DNA from 2 places in the Rothia sp. HMSC072B04 genome. Region 2 is predicted to be linked to the other one. Evidence: predicted binding sites of a transcription regulator. Region 2 holds the regulator's gene; the other holds the start of a gene.
The links. The regulator HspR, encoded in region 2, represses chaperone genes until heat shock. The targets are predictions, from matches to a motif close to AAGTTGAGTCNNNNNGACTCAACTT.
Positions count from the first base shown of each region.

Region 1: a site for HspR is predicted at 2,773-2,797, ahead of clpB (ATP-dependent chaperone ClpB). Genes of this name have one in related genera too.

Region 1 is NZ_KV813793.1:108,035-113,606, reverse strand. Features, by position in the region: gene clpB (ATP-dependent chaperone ClpB) at 111-2,720, opposite strand; gene HMPREF2928_RS01665 (NAD(P)-dependent oxidoreductase) at 2,996-3,679, shown strand; gene HMPREF2928_RS01660 (HAD family hydrolase) at 3,698-4,354, shown strand; gene dps (DNA starvation/stationary phase protection protein Dps) at 4,704-5,201, shown strand; gene HMPREF2928_RS01650 (VIT1/CCC1 transporter family protein) at 5,505-5,572, shown strand, end outside.
Region 2 is NZ_KV813802.1:46,025-51,596, reverse strand. Features, by position in the region: gene HMPREF2928_RS03860 (amino acid permease) at 1-940, opposite strand, end outside; gene HMPREF2928_RS03855 (hypothetical protein) at 1,442-1,840, shown strand; gene trmB (tRNA (guanosine(46)-N7)-methyltransferase TrmB) at 2,056-2,862, shown strand; gene HMPREF2928_RS03845 (heat shock protein transcriptional repressor HspR) at 3,131-3,637, opposite strand; gene HMPREF2928_RS03840 (DnaJ domain-containing protein) at 3,641-4,624, opposite strand; gene HMPREF2928_RS03835 (nucleotide exchange factor GrpE) at 4,921-5,499, opposite strand; gene dnaK (molecular chaperone DnaK) at 5,502-5,572, opposite strand, start outside.

The sequences.
Region 1 (5,572 bases), on a different contig from region 2:
TAAACGGCTGTGGGGCACCCCCTTTCGAGGGTACCCCACAGCCTATTTCTTATGGTTTCGAATGTGCAAACTCAGCCACAGGCTAAGTCCGCCCAGCCAACCGGTTGAGTTTAGTTCTCAGCCTTCTGCTCACGCTCGGAGGTCACCGACAGGCCGTCGCTGGCAACATCCGGGTTCACATCCACGGTCACGGTGTCGCCGTCGTGGATGCCACCGGAGAGGATGCCGCGAGCCAGACGGTCACCAATCTCGCGCTGTACCAGGCGGCGCAGCGGGCGGGCGCCGAATGCCGGGTCGTAGCCGGTCTTGCCCAGCCACTCCAGGGCGGCGGGGGTGACGTTCAGGGTGAGGCGGCGGTCCTCCAGACGCTTAGCAATGCTCTTAATCTGCAGGCCCACGATCTGGCCCAGGTTCTCAGCCGACAGGGGCTGGAACATGATGATGTCGTCCAGTCGGTTGAGGAACTCGGGGCGGAATGCCTGGTGCACAACCTCCAGTGCCTTCTCGGAGCGCTCCTCGAAGGGCAGGTCCTGGTTGACCAGGTACTGCGAACCGAGGTTCGAGGTCAGAATCAGGATGACGTTGCGGAAGTCCACGGTGCGGCCCTGACCGTCGGTCAGGCGGCCGTCATCGAGTACCTGCAGCAGGATGTCGAAGACCTCGGGGTGTGCCTTCTCAACCTCGTCGAGCAGGACCACCGAGTAGGGGCGACGGCGTACAGCCTCGGTCAGCTGACCGCCCTCTTCGTGGCCGACGTATCCGGGAGGGGCACCGACCAGGCGAGAAACGGTGTGCTTCTCGGAGTACTCGCTCATGTCGATACGTACCAGGGCACGCTCGTCATCGAACTGGAACTCAGCCAGTGCCTTAGCCAGCTCGGTCTTACCGACACCGGTCGGGCCCAGGAACAGGAAGGAACCAATCGGGCGGTCCGGGTCGGAGATACCGGCGCGGGCGCGGCGCACAGCGTCAGAGACAGCGACCACTGCGTCTTCCTGACCAATCAGGCGGGCACCGATGCGCTTCTCCATTTCGAGCAGCTTCTCGGATTCACCCTGCATCATGCGACCTGCGGGAATGCCGGTCCAGGAGGAGATAACCTCGGCAATATCGTCCGCGGTGACCTCTTCGGAGACCATGGATTCGTTCTTGGCGTTGTCCTCGGCACGCTGTGCTTCTTCCAGCTCAGCCTGCTTTGCGGGAATTTCGCCGTAGAGCAGGCGGGATGCCTCGGCGAGGTTACCCTCGCGCTGTGCAACCTCTGCGCGGGAGCGCAGCTCGTCAATCTCAGTCTTAAGATCACCCACGCGGTTCAGGTTCGCCTTCTCGGCTTCCCAACGAGCGTTGAGGGAGTCGAGCTGTTCCTTCTTGTCAGCCATGTCCTTGCGCAGCGCCTCCAGACGCTCAACCGATGCGGGATCGGTCTCGTCGGCAAGTGCCAGTTCCTCCATGGTGAGGCGGTCCACGGCGCGGCGCAGCTGGTCGATTTCCTCCGGTGCGGAGTCAATTTCCATGCGCAGGCGGGATGCTGCCTCGTCAATCAGGTCAATTGCCTTGTCAGGCAGCTGACGGGAGGGAATGTAACGGTTGGACAGGGTTGCTGCGGCAACCAGCGCGGAGTCAGCGATCTGCACCTTGTGGTGTGCCTCGTAGCGTTCCTTCAGGCCGCGCAGAATACCGATGGTGTCATCTACGCTGGGCTCGCCCACGTACACCTGCTGGAAGCGGCGCTCCAGTGCGGGGTCCTTCTCAATGTTCTCGCGGTACTCGTCCAGGGTGGTGGCACCGATCAGGCGCAACTCGCCACGGGCAAGCATGGGCTTGAGCATGTTGCCTGCGTCCATGGAGCCTTCGGACGCGCCCGCACCGACGACGGTGTGAATCTCGTCGATGAAGGTCACGATCTGACCCTCGGACTTCTTGATTTCTTCGAGGACAGCCTTCAGACGCTCCTCGAATTCACCGCGGTACTTTGCGCCTGCGACCATGGAGCCCAGGTCCAGGCTGATGAGGGTCTTGCCGCGCAGGGATTCGGGCACGTCGCCAGAAACCATGCGCTGTGCCAAGCCTTCCACGACGGCGGTCTTACCGACGCCGGGCTCACCAATCAGCACGGGGTTGTTCTTGGTACGGCGGGAAAGCACCTGCACAACGCGGCGAATCTCAGAGTCGCGGCCGATGACCGGGTCAAGCTTGCCCGCGCGGGCAATAGCGGTCAGGTCGGTACCGTACTTTTCGAGCGCCTGGAAGGTGCCTTCGGGGTCGGGGGTGTCCACGGTGCGGTCTCCTCGGACGGTGGGGATGGTCTGTGCAATGAGCTCTGCGGTAGCGCCGAGCTTGTGCATTGCTTCAGCGGTGCTATCTGTGCCGCTGGCAATGCCGAGCAGAATCATTTCGGTAGAAACGTAGGTATCTCCGAAGCCCTGGGCGCGGGTCTGTGCCGCCTGCAGAGCGGAGAGCGCGGCACGGCTGAGGGAGGCGTTCTGCACGGAGGCACCGGATGCCTTCGGCAGCTTCTTGATTTCAGCGGATGCCGCCTCGGAGATAGCGTCCACATCCAGGCCTGCAGCCTTGAGGACTGCTACGGCGACGCCTTCGCGCTGGTCCATGAGGGCCTTGAGGATGTGCGCGGTTTCAATAGTGGGGTTACCGGCGGTTTGAGCATTAGTATTTGCCGCCGAGATAACTTCTTGACTCTTGGTCGTGAACTTGTTGTCCATGATGTTCCTTTCGCATTTCGAGGGGCTTATCCTATGCGCCCCTGCATTACATAACTTGAGTCTACTCCACTCAATTATGTTTCGCAAGCCTCCTGCAAAAAAATTTTCATATTTTTCACCCCACCTCACCCCACCTCACACCCCTGACCCCCAAACAAAAGCCCCGGACAAAAGCCCCAGTCAAAACCGCATTGTTATACTGACCGGACTGGGTACTTGCGAGGCTGGGTGCTTGCGGGCTCCCACAACAATCACAGTCACGAATGGGGACCCACATGAAAATACTGGTTCTAGGTGCAACCGGCCGCACCGGCTACCTCTTCACCCGCAAAGCCCTAGAGGAGGGGCACACCGTCACCGCCTACGTGCGCAACCCCGATAGGGCACAAGCGCTTTTGGGGGCGCACCAAAATCTCACTATCATTCCGGGGACCCTGAACGATGCCGAACAGCTCGCCGCAGCATCCTCCGGGCAGGACGTCATGGTGAGCGTCCTGGGGCAGAAAGCCACGGTGCGAGAGTTTCTCTCCTCCACGTTCATGCAGGAGCGTCTGCCCCTCATCATGGAGGCGGTCACGGGCGCAGGCGTAAAGCATTGCGTTCTGATGAGTGCCTACGGTGTCGGCAATACGGTACGGACCGCGTCCCTCCCCATGCGCCTGGTGTGCAAGGTCATCATGCGCGGCATTTTCACCGACAAGGTTAAGGCGGACGCCCTGGTTGCCGAATATCAGCCATATATTTCGCGTGCTCATCCGGGCAGGCTGACCGATAAGCCCGGTAAGGGCGGGGTGAAGGTATTTGACATGGCGAGCGTCGAGCGAACTCCGGGCATCCCCACGATTGCCCGTGAAGACGTTGCCGATGCACTGCTCACTATCGCCAAGAACCCTCAGAATGCGGGCACAGATTTTTTGGTGACGATTGGGGACGTTGCCCTACACTCGCCCCAGAAATAAACCGGTAGGCTTAATGACATGACGACTACGAACACCTTCCCCGCCGCCATTCTCTTCGACCACGACGGAACCCTCGTCGATACTGAACCCGTATGGGCTGCCGCAAAGGTTGCTCTCACCGCAGAATTTGGCGGCACCTGGACCGAGCAGGACACCCTCGATTGCCTGGGCCTGTCGATGCAGTTCACCCTGGATCGTCTGCGCGAGCGCGGCGTGAACCTGCCGGACGAGGAGATTAACGATCGACTGGTGGCAAAGGTGCGCGAGGCCCTGGCGCAGCAGCCGGTCGAGTTCCTTCCTGGCATTGAGCGTTTCCTCTCGGAGGTTCACGATGCACAGATTCCGGCCGCCATCGTCACAAACGCAACCACCTCCGTGGCTCGCCGCACCGCAAACGCGGCACCCGAGGGCACGTTCTCGGTGGTTATTGGCAACGATGAGACCACCAACCCCAAGCCGGACCCGCAGCCCTATCTTTTGGCGGCGGAGCGTCTTGGTGTTGATCCGACTCAGTGCGTGGCTCTTGAGGACTCCCCGTCGGGCGTGCGCAGTGCGACCGCGGCGGGTATGCGTGTCATTGTTGTGCCGGGCGAGCTGGAGGTTCCGGCGGAGCTGGGCACCGCGCGCCTCAAGCATGAGGAGCTGACTCTGGAGGCGGTTCGCGCGCTGGCGTAACCGCCCGATTCGCACGCGGGAAGCCCTACAGAAAGGCCGGAAGCTCTGTAGAAAACTGAATACGCTTCACCATAAAGGGTGGGATGCGCGATATGAGATACCGCGTGTCCCACCCTTTGTGCGTGCTTGGGCGGTGAGCCACGCGGGCATTTGGGGCTGACACGTTTAAGCAGCGCCTTTTGAACAGGGGCTTTTAAGTGCGGCGCGACACATAGATGACAATTTATTACGAATTACTCAAAATAACCTTGACAATGGTTCCTTAAAATGATTTACTCATAATAACGATTCGGCGGGGCGACAAATCCCACCGAACCACAAGCATCACAGCATCATGAAGGAGACCATCATGGCATTCGCAAACTACACCGCACCCGGCCTGACCCTCGAAGAAGGCAAGGGCATTTCCGAGGTTCTCCAGGCACGTCTGCACGACCTGAACGACCTGCACCTGCTGCTGAAGCACGCTCACTGGAACGTGACCGGCCCCGGCTTCATCGCCGTTCACGAAATGATTGACCCCCAGGTCGACACCGTCCGCGAGTTCGTCGACGCCATCGCAGAGCGTATGGCAACCCTGGGCGCAACCCCCAATGGCCTGGCTGGCGCACTGGTCGCACAGCGCACCGTCGAGGACTACCCCGTCGGCCGCGCACGCGTTGCTGACCACCTGCACGCTCTGAACGACGTGTACACCCGTGTGATCAAGGATCACCGCAAGGCTATTGCTTTTGCCGGTGAGTCCGACCCCGTCACTGAGGACCTGCTGATTGGTCAGACCGCTGAGCTGGAGAAGTTCCAGTGGTTCATCCGCGCGTTCCTGGAAAACGGCGAAGGCAACATCTAAGCCATCGTTCTAAAGACACGAATTTTTAGAATCACGAAACCGGGCGGATGCGCTCTCCTTTATGGAGGGTGCACCCGCCCGGTTTCTGTGCTGTTTCGGTGCTTTTTCCCGACGTTTCGCCTCGCCCGCGGGGTACTCTAGAGTACGTTGAGGCGAACATTATTATCGGGTTAGGCCGTCCTAGATTTTCTGTTCAGAGTGTTCTAGAGTGGTTCACTGTTCATGACAGAGCACACAGACATGAACGCATCATCAGGCGCAGGGATCCAGCCCTGCACGCACGGCACCCGTGGAAAGGGAACTATGAGCACGCACGCCCAGCACGAGCACGGCGAAGAAACTGAGAAACTTCAGCCGGAAAACACCGCTAC
Region 2 (5,572 bases):
AAGATGCCGCAGAGGTCAGCACCACAAAGTTCACCAGGGAGGCGGCAACAGCAATGCCCGCCAGGGAGAACATGCCCACGAAGGGGCTCATGGACTTATCCAGCTTGTCCCAGGGGGTGACGGCGAGGATGGTCAGCAGCGGCAGGGCGTAGAAGAGGCCAATGCGGAAGGGTACCGCGTTAATCGCCTTGGGCAGGGTGCGTTCGGGGTGTTCGGTTTCCGCCACGGCGGTACCAACCAGCTCAGCACCCACGAAGGCAAAGAGCGCAATCTGGAAGGCACCCAGGAAGCCCGTCAGGCCCTGGGTAAAGATACCGCTACCGGAGGGGCCGGGGCGATCCCAGAGATTTGCCACAGAGGCGACGGTACCGTCGGGCGCGGTGAAGCTAAAGGCAACCATGAGCGCACCAACAATAATGAGGGCGACAATCGCGACGATTTTAATGACTGCGAACCAGAATTCGATTTCACCGAAGTTCTTCACCGAGGGCAGGTTCAGCAGCAGCAGAGCCACGATAACGGTCAGCGCCGGGATGAAGGCTGGGATTTCCGGCCACCAGTATTTGATGTAGCCGGTAATGGCAATGACGTCCGCGATACCTGTGACGACCCAGAAGAACCAGTACGACCAGCCGACGAAGAAGCCGGCGCGCAGGCCGAGGATGTCGGTGATGAAGTCGGTGAAGGACTTGTACTTGGGGTTGGAGAGCAGAATCTCACCCATGGCACGCAGAACAAAGTAGATGACGCTACCGATAATGGCGTAAACAAAGACGATGGAGGGGCCGGTCAGGGCGATGGTCTTTGCTGAGCCGAGGAAAAGGCCGGTGCCGATGGCGCCGCCAATAGCGATCAGCTGGATGTGTCGGTAGCTTAGTCCGCGCTGAAGCTTGGAGTGCTCAGCTTCGGAGTCCAGGCCGGTGACGGAGTTGTGCTGCATTGGCTGCTGTGTCACGTATTTCTCTTTCCTGCGTCGATTCGCCCTAAATTTCACTCGGGGGCGAGTCCGGGTGGCTGGTATTCATACATAATCCTGAACGGCGCGCCAGGAGGCGGTTCCCGCGCTTCCCGAGCCGGCGCGGTGCGCTTGGGCTTGTGGGCTCCGATTTTGCGGGGCTTCCGACTTCTTGCATCGCCGATAAAAGATTATGCAGAGAATGCATAATTTCAAATTTTACCCCCTCATACCCACACAAGTACAAGGAATACAACATCACCAGATTTTTGAGACGGGGCGAGCCTGTGACATCTCTCAACCTCCACCCAAAACACGCCCCGCACCGCCCTTAGATCGCACCCCTTCTCTGCACGCTTCTGCCGGGTTTTCAAAAATATTTAGAAACTTTACGCGTAAAACTTTACAAGGCGAGAAACCGGGTCTAGAGTAGAAACCGTTCAACAAAAACCTAACCAACCAACTACAGAACAGAAGGACACAACAATGGGCAAGTTCTCCAACGCAGCACTGCGACTCACCGCTGGCGCACTCATCCTCGACGCAGGCGTCAAGAAGCTCAAGGCAGACGAAGGCACCTACGCCTTCCTGCAACAGATGGCGGCAACCGGTGTTCCCGCAGTCTCCAAGCTGGACGCAGCAACCTTCGGTAAGCTCATCTCCGGCGCAGAAACCGCACTCGGCGCAACCCTGCTGACCCCCTTCATCCCCGCACGCCTGGCGGGCGCAGGCCTGACCGCATTCGCGGCAAACCTGATGACCATGTACTTCCGCAACCCGGACATGCACGACAAGTACTTCCGCCCCACCCAGGACGGTCAGCAGCTCGCAAACAACATCGTGATGCTCGGCGCAGGCCTGGCACTGCTGGGCTCCAAGAAGTAAGCCCCACACGCTAACTCACTCAGACGACCTCACGAAAGTGCGGCGGGAACAGTATTCGTTCCCGCCACACTTTTGTCTGCGCACTAAATTTCTGTGTTTCTCAGACCGGCATACGCCCAGCTAGTTCAGTCTCACGCCCGGCTAGTTCAGCGTCACGCCAGCCCCGCACGCCGCGAAACCACACGGTGTAGCGGCGCTACGCTATTCTTTTAGGTATGTCTACTGAGAACACGCAGCCTAGCCAGGCACCCGAATCCACCGAAGAAAAGGCCAAGAAGCCGGTTCCCGAGGAATTCTTCCGCCAGCCCTACTCCTTCGTCCGCCGCGGCGACCGCCTCACCGCGCGCCGCCAGAAGGCGTGGGACACCTACTCCCCCACCCACGTGCTGGACATCCCGCGCCTGCGCACCGACACCTCCGTCGCACCCGAGGCGACCTTCGACCCGGTTAAGATTTACGGCCGTGAGGCGTACCAGGTCGTCGAAATCGGTTCCGGTCTGGGCGAGGCAATCGTGCACCGCGCAGCTGAGGTGCCCGAGGCGAACTTCCTCGCCGTTGAGGTGTACACCCCCGGCATCGCGGACCTGCTGCTGAAGATGGGCAACGCCGGCGTGGAGAACGTGCGTGTGGCTCAGGCGAACGCACCCGAATTGCTCGACAACATGCTCGAAGAGAACTCCGTGGACGAGCTGTGGGTGTTCTTCCCGGACCCCTGGCACAAATCCCGCCACCACAAGCGCCGCCTGGTATCCCCGGCGTTCGCTGATAAGGTTGCGCGCGTGCTCAAGCCCGGCGGCATTTGGCGTCTGGCGACTGACTGGGAGGAGTACGCCCTGGTCATGCGTGAGGTTCTGGAGGCGCACCCCGACTTTGAGAACGTGAACCCCGGCGCCGGTGCGACCGAGGAGGATCCGCTGGGTGGTTGGGCTCCGCGTTGGGAGGGTCGTACCCTCACCAGCTTTGAGCGTAAGGCTCAGGAGGCGGGCCGCCGCGCGCACGATCTGACCTACCGCCGCAAGTAAGCGGGGCAGCGTTAGCGAGAGTTACCGCCAGGTGATTTCCCGCCACCGCGCAAAGTGCATACGTTAAAGCAGGTGAGGCTCCCCGATCATTCGGGGAGCCTCACCTCCTTGTGTGTGGGTCTGAGTGCATGCGGGCGGGGGTCTACCCTACCTCGCTCGCGCGGCGCTAAGACGCACAAGTCTATATGGGCGGCTGACCAGCTCAAATGAACTAGAAGCGAGCTAGAACAGCCGAACCATTTATCCCAGTGTAGCGGGTTTAGCCGGTTTAGCGCTGCGGCTTCGTATCATCCGCCGTAGCCGACTGGTGACGCTGACGGTACAACACCACAGCCGAAGAACGCTGACGAGGCGCCGGGCGGGTACCGCGGGCAATATGCACCACGTCGCCGCTGGTACCGGCAGCGAACACGCGCTCCGCCAAGCCCAGCTTCACCTTCGCATCCTCGACCTGACGCTGCAGCGCCGCAATCTGCTCCTGCTGCTCCTCCACGAGGGACTCCAGCTCAATAATGCGGCGAATACCCTCCAGGGAGACGCCCTCCTGCGAGAGCTGCTGAATCTGCTGCAGACGGTTCACGTCACGCTGCGAATAGCGGCGCGCCTTACCGGGCGCACGCGAAGGCTGGACCAGGCCGATGCGGTCGTACTGGCGCAGGGTCTGCGGGTGCATGCCCGCCAGCTCAGCCGCCACAGAAATCACGAAAACCGGCAGGTCCACGCTGTGCAACGGCTTACCGCTACGGGACTTAGATGATGATTCTCGAGATGCCATGGTTTACTTCGCCTTCTTCAACAGATCCTTACGCGGGTTCTCCTGCGGTGCCAGTTTTACGAACTTATCGAATGCTTCCTGCGCCTCTGCGCTCAGCTCGGTGGGCAGTACAATTTCGGGGATGACCAGCAGGTCGCCGTCGCCACCCTTAGCCTTGAAGCCGCGGCCCTTGGCGCGCAGTCGGCGGCCGACCTGGCCGGGTGCCAGGCGCAGCTTCACGGTGGATGCGTCGGGCAGGGGCACCTCAATCACTGCGCCGTCGACGGCCTCGGCGAGGGTGACGGGCGCGCGCATAATCAGGTTGTTACCCTCGCGCGAGTACACGGAGTCATCGGAGACGCGCACGGTGACCTTCAGGTCGCCGCCGCGCAGACCTTTGCCGCGCAGGCGGACCTTCTGGCCGTCCTTGATACCTGCGGGGATGCGTGCCTCGGTGTGGGAGCCGTCCGGCAGGAACACGGTCACGTTTGCGCCAGTGTATGCCTGGGCGAGGCTGATGCGGGTGCTAGTGGTGCTTTCTTCGGGGGCTGCGTGCTGTGCGCCGCCGAAGCCGCCGCCGCCCATGCCGCCGAAGTCGGCGCTAGTGAAGCCTGCGGAGCGTCGGGAGCCGCCGGCGCTACCACCGAAGAGGCCGCCGAGCAGGTCATCAATGTTGATGCCTGCGCCGCCGTTGCTGAAGCCGCCGAATGCGTCCGCGCCGGGGTAGCCGGTGTAGCCGCCTCCGCCGAAGCCGCCCGCACCCATGCCTGCGGCACCGTAGCGGCGGATCTGGTCGTACTCTTCGCGCTGCTTCTTGTCGGAGAGCACGTCATATGCTTCCGAGATTTCTTTGAACTTCTTCTCTGCTGCGGCGTCGCCGGGGTTCAGGTCCGGGTGGTACTTGCGGGAGAGCTTGCGGTACGCCTTCTTGATGTCGCTTTCGCTTGCGTCTTCGCTGACACCCAGTGCCTTATAAAAGTCGTCGGTTAGCCAGTTTTCACTTGCCATGTTGTGTTTCTCCTTCTGCGGTGATGCGCCGCCCTCCTCGGTTACGGGACGGCTTGCAGGGGCACCGCGTGCTTGTCTTAATACTCTATATAAAAGTTTAGTCTACTTGACTCAATTTTGAAAGGGCTGAGCCCAAAAAATAGCGCCCCTACAAGCCTCTTGACCGCCGCCACAGCTCACCGAAACCCGCGCTAACACTGGGCATAGTAGCCCAGGCAAGCAACAGGGCGGGCACTCCCCACCAGGGAGAGCACCCGCCCGTCGTTAGTTATTCAGCCATTGCTGAGCCGACCACCTTACGGTGCGACAGCCACAGCCACCTGAGCGGTACGAACCACACGGTCGTTCACGCGGTAGCCGTAACGCAGAACCATGGAGACATGATCCTCAGCCACCTCGTCGGTGGGCTGCTGCAGTACAGCTTCGTGGATGTTCGGGTCGAAGGCGTCGCCTACTTCACCGAAGCGCTCCACACCCTGCTTGCCGAGCAGCTCTTCGAGCTTGGTAGCAATGGAGGCGAAGGGGCCTTCCTGCAGGTCGCCGTGCTTGCGTGCGGCGTCGATATCGTCGAGCACCGGCAGCAGCGCGGTCACCAGTTCACTGGTTACGAAGCCTCGCAGCTGCTCCTTTTCGCGAGCGGTGCGGTTCTTGAAGTTAGTGAATTCGGCCTGCAGGCGAAGCAGGGAGTCCAGGCGCTCCGCGGCGAGTGCCGCATCAGCAGATTCTGCTTCTACGGCGTCCTGGAGCTCAGCCTCGACGGCTTCCGCAGCTTCCTCGGGGCTTTCGACCGATTCAGCTTCGGGGTGGCCTTCCGCTGCGGGGGCGTTGAATGCCTCCTCCAGCGGGTCGGGGGTGGTGTTTTCCTGCTCAGCCATGATTACTTCTTCTCGTCTTCGTCGATAACCTCGGCGTCGACAACGTCCTCATCAGCCGCGGGCTTGGACTCGG